Regions from separate parts of the Acidaminococcus timonensis genome, predicted to be linked through region 1. Evidence: a T-box and tRNA genes for the amino acid it is inferred to sense, from the RefSeq annotation. Region 1 holds a T-box; the other regions hold tRNA genes.

Region 1 (4,281 bases):
ATGGGCCTTGAACACGTCCTTCAGGTCCTCGTCCACCAGCACCGTAGCCGGAGCCTTGTGACCCGGAGCGGCATTCACTTCTGCCCGCATGTTCCGGATGGACTTGATGGAATCCATGATGACGGTCATCTGTTTTTCCACCGTGTCGTCGATCAGGGCATCATCTGCCTTCGGCCAGGGAGCGATCATGATGCTCTTACCTTCATGGGGCAGGTGCTGCCAGATTTCTTCCGTGATGAAGGGCATATAGGGATGCAGCAGCTTCATGGCATCGCCCAGTACCCGGCACAGCACGCTCTGGGCCGTGGCCCGCTGGGCCGCATCCTCTTTGTTATACAGACGGGGTTTGGCCAGTTCGATGTACCAGTCGCATACTTCGCCCCAGATGAAATCGTAGATCAGACGGCCGGCTTCTCCCAGTTCGAATTTCTCCAGGTAATCGGATACGGCCTGGATGGTGTGCTGCAGCCGGGACAGGATCCATTGATCCGCCAGGGTCAGAGGCGCTTTTTCCGCGTTTTTATCGTAGCCGTCCAGGTTCATCAGGGCGAACCGGGAAGCGTTCCAGATCTTGTTGGCGAAATTCCGGGTGCTTTCGATCCGGTTCCAGTAAAACCGCATGTCATTGCCCGGGGTATTGCCGGTGATCAGCATGAACCGCAGGGTATCGGCGCCATATTTGCCGATTACGTCCAGGGGATCGATGCCGTTGCCCAGGGATTTGCTCATCTTGCGGCCCTGTTCGTCCCGCACCAGCCCGTGGATGAATACATGCTTGAAGGGTTCTTTGCCCATGAATTCCTCACCCATGGTGATCATCCGGGCCACCCAGAAGAAGATGATGTCATAGCCGGTAACCAGCACGCTGGTGGGATACCATTGTTCCAGTTCCGGAGTTTTGTCCGGCCAGCCGAAGGTGGAGAACGGCCACAGGCCAGAGCTGAACCAGGTATCCAGGGCATCTTCGTCCTGATGGATGTGGGTACTGCCGCATTTCGGGCAGGTGGTCAGATCCGTCCGGGAGGCGGACACGGCGCCGCAGTCATCACAGTACCAAACCGGGATCCGATGGCCCCACCAGATCTGCCGGGAAATGCACCAGTCATGGATGTTTTCCATCCATTGCAGATAGGTCTTGGTAAACCGGCTGGGCACGAACTGGGTATGGCCTTCGGTGACGCATTTGATGGCCGCTTCTGCCAGAGGTTTCATCTTGACGAACCACTGGGTGGAGACCATGGGTTCCACCACGTGGTGGCAGCGCTGACAGTGGCCCACCGCGTGGGGCGCATCTTCGATTTTCACCAGCAGGCCCATGTCCTTCAGATCCTGGACGATCTGCTTCCGGCATTCGTAGCGGTCCTGGCCTTCATACTTGCCAGCGGCTTTCGTCATCTTGCCGTCCAGGCCGATGACCACGATTTTTTCCAGATTGTGCCGTTCGCCCACTTCATAGTCGTTGGGATCGTGGGCCGGAGTAATCTTCACAGCGCCGGTACCGAATTCCAGGTCTACATACTCATCGGCGATGATGGGGATTTCCCGGTTGGTGGTGGGCAGCAGGATCTTCTTGCCCACCAGCTTGCCATACCGTTCATCTTTGGGGTTCACGGCTACGGCCGTATCCCCGGGGATGGTTTCCGGACGGCTGGTGGCAATGGTCAGATAGCTGTCCGTTTCGCCCACGATGGGGTATTTGATGTACCACAGGGCACCCGGGTCATCCTGGTGTTCCACTTCCACATCGGACAGGGCCGTACGGCAGTTCACGCACCAGTTGATCATCCGGGTCCCTTTGTAGATCAGGCCCTTTTCGTACAGGCTCACAAAAGCCTCCCGCACAGCACGGCTCAGCCCTTCGTCCATAGTGAAACGCTGGCGGTCCCAGTCGCAGGAAATGCCCAGGGATTTCAGCTGGGTAACGATGGTATCACCGTATTCTTCCTTCCATTTCCAGACCCGTTTCACAAATTCATCCCGGCCCAGGTCATACCGGGTCAGCCCTTCTTTTTTCTTCAGTTCCTCTTCCACCTTAATCTGGGTCGCCAGACCTGCATGGTCATAGCCGGGCAGCCAGCAGGTGTTGTCCCCCATCATCCGATGCCAGCGCACCAGGATATCCTGCAGGGTATTGTCCAGGGCATGGCCCATGTGGAGTTTCCCGGTAATGTTGGGAGGCGGGATCACCACGCTGAACGGTTTGCGGCTCTTGTCCACCGGTTGATGGAAGAACCCGTTCTCGATCCAGTATGCATACCATTTCTTTTCCACCGCGGCCGGATCATAGACCTTGGGGATGTTGTTTTCTTCTGCCATGTTCTGCCTCCTTAAAAAAATAAACTCGCCCTGTTTTATAGGACGAGTTGTTCGCGGTACCACCTACATTCTCAATTGCTTGAGCACCTTCAAAGACGTAACGTGCCTTCTCCGGGCAGGGCTCTCCACCCCGCCGGCTCCCGGACGACTTCCCATGCATTGCACAGATGCTTCCACCAGCCGCATCCTCTCTGCTGTGCAAGCGGCATTGTACTCCTTCCGTTCCCCGCCTTTGTCAGTTTGTAGCTGTATGGAGTCATTGTAACAAGGGGGACGGGAAAAGTCAATGGCTACAGCGCCTCAATATGCCGGCACAGGATCTTCCCCACGCTGTCGGCCATTTTGTCCAGGTCCCTGACCTCCACGCAATCCCTGCCGAAGATCTTCCGGGCATCGCTCATGATGTGCCTGTTTTCCCCATTGATCAGCCCAATGACCCGGATTCCCTCCCGGCGCAGGCTGGCAGCCTCGTCCGCCGTATTGGCCACTGCTTTTTCATCCCGGTATTCTGCAGAGCTGAACAATCCGTCTCCCATCAGGGGCTTGTCATCGTTGGGTTCCGCATCGGTGAGCATAATCAGGATCTTCCGGGTGTGGGTGAAATCCCCCATGAGCTGCCGGGCACCCCGCAGGGCAAGCCCGTCCCGGTTCCACCCGGTGGCCACATAGTTGAAGATGCTGGTGCAGCGTTTCTTGTCGCTGTACTCCTTGAACAGGGTCAATACCGTGTAATCCCGCAGGGTGCAGAACGAATACACCTGATAGGGAATGCCGCACTGGCGCAGGCTCTCGGCGATTACATAGGCCTGGGAGGCAATGACCTGCTGGTATTCCCCCCGGCTGGCCGAAGCATCCAGCATCAGGTCTATGGTAAAGTCCGGGGTGGACACGGTCTCATTTTCAAAGAACACCCTGTCGTCGTTCACCTTCAGGGCCCGCCACACCAGGCCGGGCACCAGTTCACCCTCTTTGGAGGGAATGGGCAGCCGGGTCCGGCTCATGCGCATGACGCTGCGCAGCTGTCCTGTAAGCCTGGCAATGCTCTTCCGGCACTGCTCCCCATGATCCTTGTAGTAGGCCAGATTCTTCACCCGCTGCTGATGGGCCCCTTCCAGCCAGCGGGAGGCTTCGCCCGTGGTCCCTTTGCTTCCCAGGCGCCCCCGGGTAAAATGCAGATGGCATCCTCTGTGAGGCCCGCTGCACCAGGCCTGGTCGATGTCCAGCATCTTCCTGGGCGGATAGATGCTGGCCCCGAAACAGTCCACGATATACTGGTAGTTCTCCGCCTGGGTCTGGCCGGTAATGATTTCCATCAGACTGTTGTGGGCCTTTTTCCCGGACAGGATGTCCAGTGCCTGCTTTTTGGAGTACAGGAAATTGAACACGCTTTCCTGCCTGCGGCTGATGTGGGGCAGCAGCCAGTCGATCAGATCGCCCAGACCCTTGCTGATGATGACCTTTTCCAGGCTTTCCCGCACCAGGAAATGGGACACGAAGTACTTTTTGGTCAGTTTCCGGAAATGATCACAGAGTTGCTGGGTAGTCCAGGCAGGGTCGAAGCATAGCCCTTCATACAGGCCCCTGGCCCAGGGGTCGTGCAGGTCCCGTTTCTCTCCCAGCACTTCGTGCCACCGGGCGGCCTGCATTTCGTGGGCCACCCCCTGCTTATCCAGCTTCGTCCCGTTGAAATAGGCCCTGGCGTGCTGTTCCCGCAGATACTTCAGCACCGGCCGTACAGGGATTTCCCTGGCATAGGTACAATATTCCAGCCCCAGCCAGAACAGATCCGTAAAGGTATCCACCAGGGCGCTGTTTTCCATTTCCTGGAACATCTGGTGGATGAGCGTTACATCGTAATATTTCCGGGTCAGGCCCACCACCGCATTCAGGTACAGATCCGGTACCCCATTTTCCCCGTAGGCCACAAAGTCCGGGTCAAAATGGTAGTCCCAGGAAACATCCCAT
Region 2 (4,281 bases), 1.1 Mb from region 1:
GAAGCTGGGGCCCACCGGCAGGCAGGCTTCGATTTCCTGCAAAAGCGGTGTAAAGTCCTCATCGGCCAGGGCGGACAGGGTCAGGATGCTGCGGAAGGGGTATTCTTTCTGGAAATGGGCGATGATGGGCAGCAGGCTCTCCTTGTTGGAGATCTGGTCGATTTTGTTCAGCACCAGGATCACCGGAGCCTTACATTCTTCCTTCAGCCGCTCCAGGATGACCTGTTCTCCCTTGCCCCGCTTTTCCGAGGCATCCACCACGAACAGTACCACATCCACTTCCTTGATGGCATTCACCGCTGCCTGGACCATGTGTTCCCCCAGTTTATCCTGGGGTTTGTGCAGACCCGGGGTATCCAGGAAGACCATCTGGGCCGCATCCGTGCTCAAGATGCTCAGGATCCGGTTCCGGGTGGTCTGAGGCCGGTCGGAAATGATGGCCACCTTTTCCCCCACCAACTGGTTCACCAGGGTGCTCTTGCCCGCATTGGGGCGTCCCACAACGGCCACAAAGCCGGAGCGGTGCTGTTTCTGTTCTTGCTGTTCCATGCAGATTCCTTTCTTTTATAACACAAAACTGTACGGCAGCAGTTCCGCCACCGTGGTTTCCTTCCATTCGCCTTTCAGATTCGTCAGATATACTTTCGGGATGGCAAATTCTGCCATCACCTGCCGGCAGGCTCCACAGGGAGACACCGGCTGCGAGGTATCCGCTGTGACACAAAGGGCCGAAAACTCCTGCACCCCTTCCTTCACCGCCGCAAAGATGGCACACCGTTCGGCGCAGATACACAGGCCATAGGAAGCGTTCTCAATGTTACAGCCGGTGAAGATTCTTCCGTCGCCAGCCCGCACCGCCGCCCCTACCGCAAAGTGGGAATAGGGGCTGTAGCTGTGCTGCCGGGCCTTCACCGCCGCTTCGAACAGTTCCCGGTCCATGTCAGCCTCCGTATTTTTCTTCCGCCAGGTCCAGTTCCCGCAGGATTTCTTCTTCCCGGGCTCGCATGACTCTCTTGTCTGCTTCCACCATATGGTCATAGCCCAGCAAGTGCAGCATGCCGTGCACGGCCAGATACGTCATTTCCCGGGTAAGTCCGTGGCCGAATTCCTCCCCCTGCTCTACAGCCCGGGGAGCGGAAATGATCACATCTCCCAGCAGGTGCTCTGCTGCCCCGTCGTCCACTTCCGGTTCCTCGTCCCCCTCGTCCAGGGCAAAGCTCAGTACGTCCGTGGGACGGTCGATGCCCCGGTACTCCCGGTTCAGGGTATGGATTTCCTCATTGTTTACAATGGTGATATCCACTTCCGTGTTGTCCGTCAAATTTTCCTTCCGGGCCACAATGTCCATGGCCTTTTTCAGAGTCGCTTCCAGTTCTTCCGGAATGGCGATCTCTTCCTGGTTGTTTTCCAGTGTAACAATCATTGTTCTTCTCCTTTAGGCTCTGCTGCCCGTTTCCGTTCCTTCCGGGCTTTGTCATATTTTTCATATGCCTTGATGATGGCCCCTACGATTTCGTGACGGACCACATCGTGCTCGCTGAAATGCACAATCCCGATGCCCGGCACATTGCGCAGCACATAGGCCGCGTTCACCAGTCCCGACTGCCGTCCACTGGGCAGGTCCACCTGGGTGGCATCCCCGGTGACCACCAGCTTGGAGCCGAAGCCGAACCGGGTGAGTGCCATGCGCATCTGTTCTGCCGTGGTGTTCTGGGCTTCGTCCAGGATGATGAAAGCGTCATTCAACGTACGTCCCCGCATGTAGGCCAATGGCGCCACTTCGATGATGCCCCGCTGCAGGTTCTTCTGGAAAGCCTCCATCCCCAGCATCTCATAGAGAGCATCGTACAGGGGCCGCAGATACGGGTCCACCTTTTCCTGCAGGTCGCCCGGCAGGAACCCCAGCTTTTCGCCGGCTTCCACCGCAGGCCGGGTCAGGATGATCCGTTCCACATCCTTGTTCTTCAACGCCTTGACGGCCATGGCCACGGCCAGGTAGGTCTTGCCCGTGCCAGCCGGTCCGATGGCAATGGTGATATCGTTCTGGGCAATGGTCTTCAGATACTGGAGCTGACCCAGGGTCTTGGCCTTTACCTGGCGACCCCGCACTGTGGTCAGTACCGTATCGGTAAACAGCTTGTGCAGCTGTTCTTCCTGCCCGTCCAGGACCAGTTTCAGACTGTACTTCACGTCATGTTCGGTGATGGGCAGCCCCTGCCGATACAGGTATAGCAGTTCTCCCACCAGTTTTTCCGCCAGTTCCGTATCCTGGCTGCTTCCCTGGGCAATGAGCTCGTTGCCCCGGGGAATCAGCTGGCAGCCCAGTACCTGCTGCATCTGCCGCAGATATTCATCATTTTCTCCCAGGACCGCCACCATTTCCCGCGCATCCCGGAAGGCAAACCGTTTTTCCGTCACTTCAGGCAAACTCCATTCCTCCTACCTGTTTCCATAAGTTGTCCAATATATTCATTATATCGTTTCCCCGGTAAAAAAGAAACAGGAAACCCTATTGACAACAGGACCCTGTTTCGAGTAGAATAATGATGTTGCTTATGGAACTATAGCTCAGATGGTTAGAGTATCACGTTGACATCGTGGGGGTCACTGGTTCGAGTCCAGTTAGTTCCACCAATTAAAAAGTAGAAACGCTGTCCTGCGGGGGCAGCGTTTTTTGTTACATAAAAGAAATCGCCGATGGCGATTTCTCACCATCGGCTGTAGACTAGTGACTAGAGACTAGCGATTATCATTTCACCACATTCCGCAGCGTCCCGATTCCTTCGATGCTGCATTCCACCACATCCCCGTTTTTCAGGAACTGGGGCGGGTTCATACCGATACCCGTACCGGAAGGCGTACCGGTAGCGATAATGGTCCCTGCCCGCAGCGTCATGCCCTTGGACAATTCGCTGATGATATACGGAATCCCATGCACCAGGTATTTGGTATTGCTGTCCTGGCGCAGCTGGCCGTTCACCTTGCAGGTCAGATGCAGCGCCGGCGGGAACGGGAATTCATCCGCGGTCACGATGCAGGGTCCCATGGGGGCAAAGGTATCCAGGCTCTTCCCGAAATACCATTGTTTATGGGCCACCTGCACATCACGGGCCGTTACATCGTTGATGATGGTATAGCCGAATACGTAATCGGCAGCATCTTTTTCTTCCACGTTTCTGGCTTCTTTGCCGATGATCACAGCCAGTTCACATTCGTAGTCCAGTTCCTTGACTACATTGAAATGGCCGTCAATGATGCCGTCCGGATCCGTGGCCCGGTCCACCCGTTTGGAGAAATACACAGGGACCTGGCGCTGTACGATTTTTTCCGGAACATAGGCATCGGGCAGTTCCTCGTCATGGGATTTGTAGTTGATGCCCAGGCAGATGATATCGTTCCGGGGGTGGGTCAGAGGAGCCAGGATCTTCACCTGATCCAGAGGTACGCCGCCCAGAGCCATCCGATTGATGCTCAGCAGTTCTTCAAAGTCGCTTTCCTGGATCAGTTCATACATATTGGCATATTTATTGGCCGGGTAGACATACTTACCGTCATCAGAAATTACGCCTACCTGTACATCCTGATCGTATTCATACGTTACGATTTTCATGGCATCCACTCCCCTAATTCTGTATCACTGCAACAACGTATTGACTTATTCTGTATTTATTGTACACTGTTTATCAGGAAATTACCAGCAAAAGAACCAAGCCCACCTGTTTGCAGGGGGCTGTCCTGTTGATTGCAAAAGAAAGGAAATGCAGGGAATGGAAAGCATCTGGCAGCTTGACGATGGACACGGCGATTACAACCGCAGCTACGAACGGGATCACGATTTCGATTATGCCGATTATTCCACGGATCACAAGGAAAACAACTTCAGCAACTACGAATGGAAAATTCCCAGGTCAAAAAAAGAACGGGTACGGAACATCCTGAATCATTATGAATAAAAGGGGATGTGAAAAATGCTTTTTCACGTCCCCCGTCACTAGTCACTAGTCTCTAGCTACTAGCCGATGGAAGCCAGCTTCCGCTGGCAAAATTCAGAAGCTGTGAATGATTTTTTTCACAGCTTCTTTTTTTATTCATGCCAAATCAATTTCCTACTATATATTACAGGAAAAGTTTTGTATAAATTCCCAGATAGGAAACCACAAAAGCAGACAGGCTGAACAGGATGGCTGTAAGCAGCAGATTCTTATACAGTCTGTTCACGTCCACGCCTTCCGGTGCACACTCGCAGGCCAGAATGGCCACTTTCTGGTGATCATGCCCATG
Region 3 (4,281 bases), on a different contig from region 1:
ATATACAGGCGCTGGAAGGCATACATCACCGGATAACCGATAAGGGCGGACAGCAGAAAGATCAGGAGCCCTGTAACGCCAATCTGGATGGGCAGGAACACGATCCCGGAACCGATGGCCATCCCCACACTCATGACGATCCAGCCCCAATCCGTTTCATCAAAGCGGATGGATTGTTTCCATTCTTCCTGCGTCATTCCGGCCCGTTCCCAGGGAACCCGGGAAGAGGGGTTTCGTTTCTCTTCTGTCATCATAATGACCTCCTTGGTTTGGAATATATCTGTGACTCAGTGTAAGCAGATTATATGATTCAGAAGATATCGCTGACAAATCGCCATGTGTTTCGTATAACGAAAATAATCAATGCCTTTAGTTTCTTAAAAAGAAATAAATTCAGAATTGAATGGACAAAACAGCAAAATTATAAAAAAAGGGCCCTCCGATTACAGAAAAAATTGATTTTTAAGAGACCAAAAAAAGGACGTGAGCAAAATGGCTCACGTCCCTGGATGGTGGAGAATCGAACTTCAGCCCACCAGTCTTGCTTTTTATTTCTCCGCAATGGCTTCGATTTCGCATTTCACGCCCAGGGGCAGATCTTTCACTGCCACGCAGGAACGGGCCGGGTTGCTGACGAAGTATTTCTTGTATACAGCATTGAAGGCGGCGAAATCGCCCATGTCGGCCAGGAAGCAGGTGGTCTTGACCACTTTGTCGAACCCGCTGCCGGCGGCTTCCAGGATGGCTCCCACATTCTTGCAGGATTGTTCAGCCTGGACTTCGATGGCTTCCCCGCCTACCTTGCCCGTAGCCGGATCAATGGGGGTCTGCCCGGACACAAATACCATATTGCCGCACACCTTGCCCTGGGAATAAGGGCCTACTGCGGCCGGAGCATTTTTCGTTGCAATCGTTTCTGCCATACTTATGATCTCCCTTCAAAAGCCTGATTTGTACATCCATGATAATATAGCTGGCCGATTCTGTCAAACCTTTTCAGGGAATTCCGCAAGCCTGTTATATAATTGCACAATCATCCCTTACTTCACCACCAGGAAATAATGATCCGTGGTGTCCACCAGGCTGTTGCTCAGCAGGCTTGCAAAGCCGGCTCCATCCAGCCCCCTGGCCTGGACGGAGAAGCTGTATTTCCCGTTGTTCCACTGGGCCGCATATGCTTTGTCGCCCAGTTTGGCAATCTGCACTTCTTCCCCGTTTACGGTTTTCTTTTCCCATTTAGCACCGTAAATACCACTGAGATTATTATTTTTATTGACTTTCTTCAAAGCAGTACGAACCCGCAGCACCGTGTCCGGCTGCCCCAGTTTCGTGAATTCCAGGTCGGCCAGTTCTTTGCTGATCACAGAAATATACGTGCAGGCATAGCCGGAATCCTTCGTCAGGTACAGGGGCGCATAGCCCAGGACTTTAGCCGCTTCGGCATAGGTGTCATAGGACACCATGGGGTTGGGGATCTGGTCCCCTTTGGCCTGGGGTGCCGCAAAGGCGGCCGGTGCCAGCAGCAGGCAGGCGGACGCAATGGCCAGAGACCGTTTCAAACCATTCATTTTCATACCAATTACCTCATTTCAAACAAACTTGCCCTCATCAGGGCAAGAGGTATTGTATCACGTCCGGTGGACATTGACGAGACAAGAGAATATGTAATTTTATGCATAAAATAGGCCTGAAAAAAGTCAGTTGAAAAATAGAAGCGATAACAAGGTAAAAAAGGGAGGAAAGAAAATGGATAACAATAACAATAATCATCCACCCGCATAGCGGGTGGTTTTTCCTTTTCGGGCATAGCCCTAATACTACTGGCAACGTACAAGTACGTTAAAAAATTGGCCTGTCAGCCACGCACAGGATTACTTGCTACCCGTAAACGGGTCCCTGGGGTCGAAGATACTTAACTGATCCGCTACCCTATCCTGCTTCAGCTGATTGGCAATATAATTTTTAATTGCCACAGTATTTTTGCCGACAGTATCGACATAGTATCCCTTGCACCAAAATTCGCGATTTCGGTAAGCAAATTTCATATTTCCAAACTTCTGGAAAATCATGAGACTGCTTTTGCCTTTCAGGTATCCCATGAATCCCGAAACGCTAATTTTGGGCGGGATACTTACTAACAGATGCACATGGTCAGGACAGATTTCTCCTTCGATAATCTCTACCCCTTTCCATGAGCAAAGTTGTCGTAAGATTTCTCTGATCGCCAACCTTTTTTCTTCATAGAAAACTTTTCTCCGATACTTTGGAGCAAACACAATATGATACTTACAATTCCATCTTGTGTGTGCTAAACTATGGTTAACATTACTTTGCCCACTTGGCATTGTAGTGCACCTCCTAATGTTTTACTTTGCATGACTGACAGGTCAATTGCATCGTACTACATTGGGAGTTTTTTTCATAGCTATAAGCTTTCCGGAACCACGCCACTATGGCGTGGTTTTCAAAAGAACACAAAAAAGGCTGTTGCCTCAGCAACAGCCACTCTTTGCAATTGGTGGGATTATGCGGATTCGAACCGTAGACCTCATCGATGTGAGCGATGCGCTCTAACCAACTGAGCTATAATCCCGATAAATTGTATTATACGCTTATGGTCCGGAAATTGCAAGTCTTTTTATAAAAAAATCCCTGCCAGCACCCCAGCCACCACCAGCCCGGGCAGCATATTCCCCACCCGGATCTTGAGCAGCTTCGTCATGTTGATGCCCACGCCCAAAATCATGAGCCCGCCGCTGGCAGCGATCTCCTGCACCACGGTCTGGCTCATATAGGGCCCCAGCAGCCCTGCCAGGGCCGTCAGGGTCCCCTGGTAGATACCCACGGACAGCGCGCTGAACAGCACGCCGATGCCCATATTGGACGCATAGATGATGCCGCTGAGCCCGTCGATCATGGCCTTGGTGTACAGGGTGGTGGCATCCCCGGTGAGCCCGTCCTGGATGGAGCCCACGATGGCCATGGCCCCCACACAGTACAGCAGGCTGGTGGACAGGAAGCCCTCCACGAAGGCGTCCGTACTGGCGTCTCCCTGGCCCTTGGCCTTCTGTACCTTCCGGGCCAGCCACTGGCCCACCTTTTCCAGTTTGTCCTCGATATCCAGGGCCTCCCCCACGATGGACCCTACCACCAGGCTGATGATGGTGATCAGGATGTGGGTGCCCTGGAGGGCCATCTGCAGCCCCAGCAGGATCACGCACAGGGCCAGGCCGTAGATGACGGTCTCCTGGTACTTTTCCTTGATGCCCCGACCCACCAGGATTCCCACCAGGCTGCCGGCGGCAATGGCCGCCACGTTCACGATCGTACCCGTTCCAACCATACTGGCTCCTTACACGGTAAAACGGCCGGCTGCTTTCCGTTTCACCACGGATTCCGGCCCTTTCAACAGTTCATAGATCCGTTCCAGGTCTTCATCTCCATAATATTCGATGAGGATCCGCCCCCCTTTTTTCCCTTCAGGCTGGATCTTCACCCGGGTACCCAGATACTGGATCAGCTGTTCCTGGAAGGCCTTCACATCCACATCCGTATCGGCTGCATGCTTTTTTTTCTTTTTCTCTTTCCGGACCGATTTCTCCGGTTCGATCAGATTCTGTTCCGTTTTCATATAGATGTGGTATGGCTTGCCTTCCTTCACGGCTTTCACCACTTCTTCCAGGATCCGGGCGGACCAGCCGCCTTCCACGGCCTGGGTGGCCACCTTTTCCATCTGGGCCGCCTGAGGAAGCCCCAGGAGCGGCCGTGCCTGGCCGGCCGTCAGTTTCCCCGCGGAGACCAGTTCCTGCACCTTAGGCGGCAATTTCAGCAGCCGCAGGGCATTGGTCACCGCCACCCGGCTCTTGCCCAGTTTTTTCGCCGCTTCCTCCTGGGTCAGCCCCAGGGCGTCCATCATGTTCTGAATGCCTTTGGCCTCTTCCAGAGGGTCCAGGTCGCTGCGCTGCATGTTTTCCACCAGGGCCACTTCCATCATGGTGGCGTCGTCGTAGTCCCGGATCACCACCGGGACCTTGCTGAGGCCTGCCTCTTTCGCTGCCCGCCAGCGCCGCTCCCCGGCCACGATTTCGTACTGCCGGCCCTTTTTCCGCACGATCAGGGGCTGGATCACCCCGCTGTGCTTCACGCTTTCCACCAGTTCCCGGAGTTTGTCCGGGTCGAACACCGTCCGGGGCTGGTAGGGGTTGGGCCGCAGGTTCTTTACAGCCACTTCGCCCACGTTTTCTTCCGCTTTTCGTTCTTCGATGACCGGGGCCGGCGCCT

What was found. A T-box is a leader RNA that pairs with one kind of tRNA and senses whether it is charged. The one in region 1 lies ahead of BQ5462_RS04375 (valine--tRNA ligase), so its partner is inferred to be a tRNA-Val.
Region 2: it has a tRNA-Val gene. The T-box ahead of BQ5462_RS04375 (valine--tRNA ligase) is inferred to sense a tRNA for this amino acid. The anticodon was not compared.
Region 3: it has a tRNA-Val gene. The T-box ahead of BQ5462_RS04375 (valine--tRNA ligase) is inferred to sense a tRNA for this amino acid. The anticodon was not compared.

Annotation. Positions count from the first base shown of each region.
Region 1 is NZ_FNWH01000006.1:89,179-93,459, reverse strand. Features, by position in the region: gene BQ5462_RS04375 (valine--tRNA ligase) at 1-2,316, opposite strand, end outside; T-box leader at 2,352-2,552, opposite strand; gene BQ5462_RS04370 (vWA domain-containing protein) at 2,607-4,281, opposite strand, start outside.
Region 2 is NZ_FNWH01000006.1:1,212,869-1,217,149, forward strand. Features, by position in the region: gene era (GTPase Era) at 1-549, opposite strand, end outside; gene BQ5462_RS09610 (cytidine deaminase) at 565-939, opposite strand; gene ybeY (rRNA maturation RNase YbeY) at 941-1,423, opposite strand; gene BQ5462_RS09620 (PhoH family protein) at 1,420-2,427, opposite strand; tRNA gene BQ5462_RS09625 (tRNA-Val) at 2,558-2,634, shown strand; gene BQ5462_RS09630 (fumarylacetoacetate hydrolase family protein) at 2,750-3,610, opposite strand; gene BQ5462_RS09635 (hypothetical protein) at 3,768-3,953, shown strand; gene BQ5462_RS09640 (hypothetical protein) at 4,117-4,281, opposite strand, start outside.
Region 3 is NZ_FNWH01000004.1:287,406-291,686, forward strand. Features, by position in the region: gene BQ5462_RS01660 (amino acid permease) at 1-251, opposite strand, end outside; gene BQ5462_RS01665 (RidA family protein) at 549-923, opposite strand; gene BQ5462_RS01670 (hypothetical protein) at 1,041-1,574, opposite strand; gene tnpA (IS200/IS605 family transposase) at 1,872-2,345, opposite strand; tRNA gene BQ5462_RS01680 (tRNA-Val) at 2,517-2,593, opposite strand; gene BQ5462_RS01685 (DUF554 domain-containing protein) at 2,639-3,343, opposite strand; gene BQ5462_RS01690 (ParB/RepB/Spo0J family partition protein) at 3,353-4,281, opposite strand, start outside.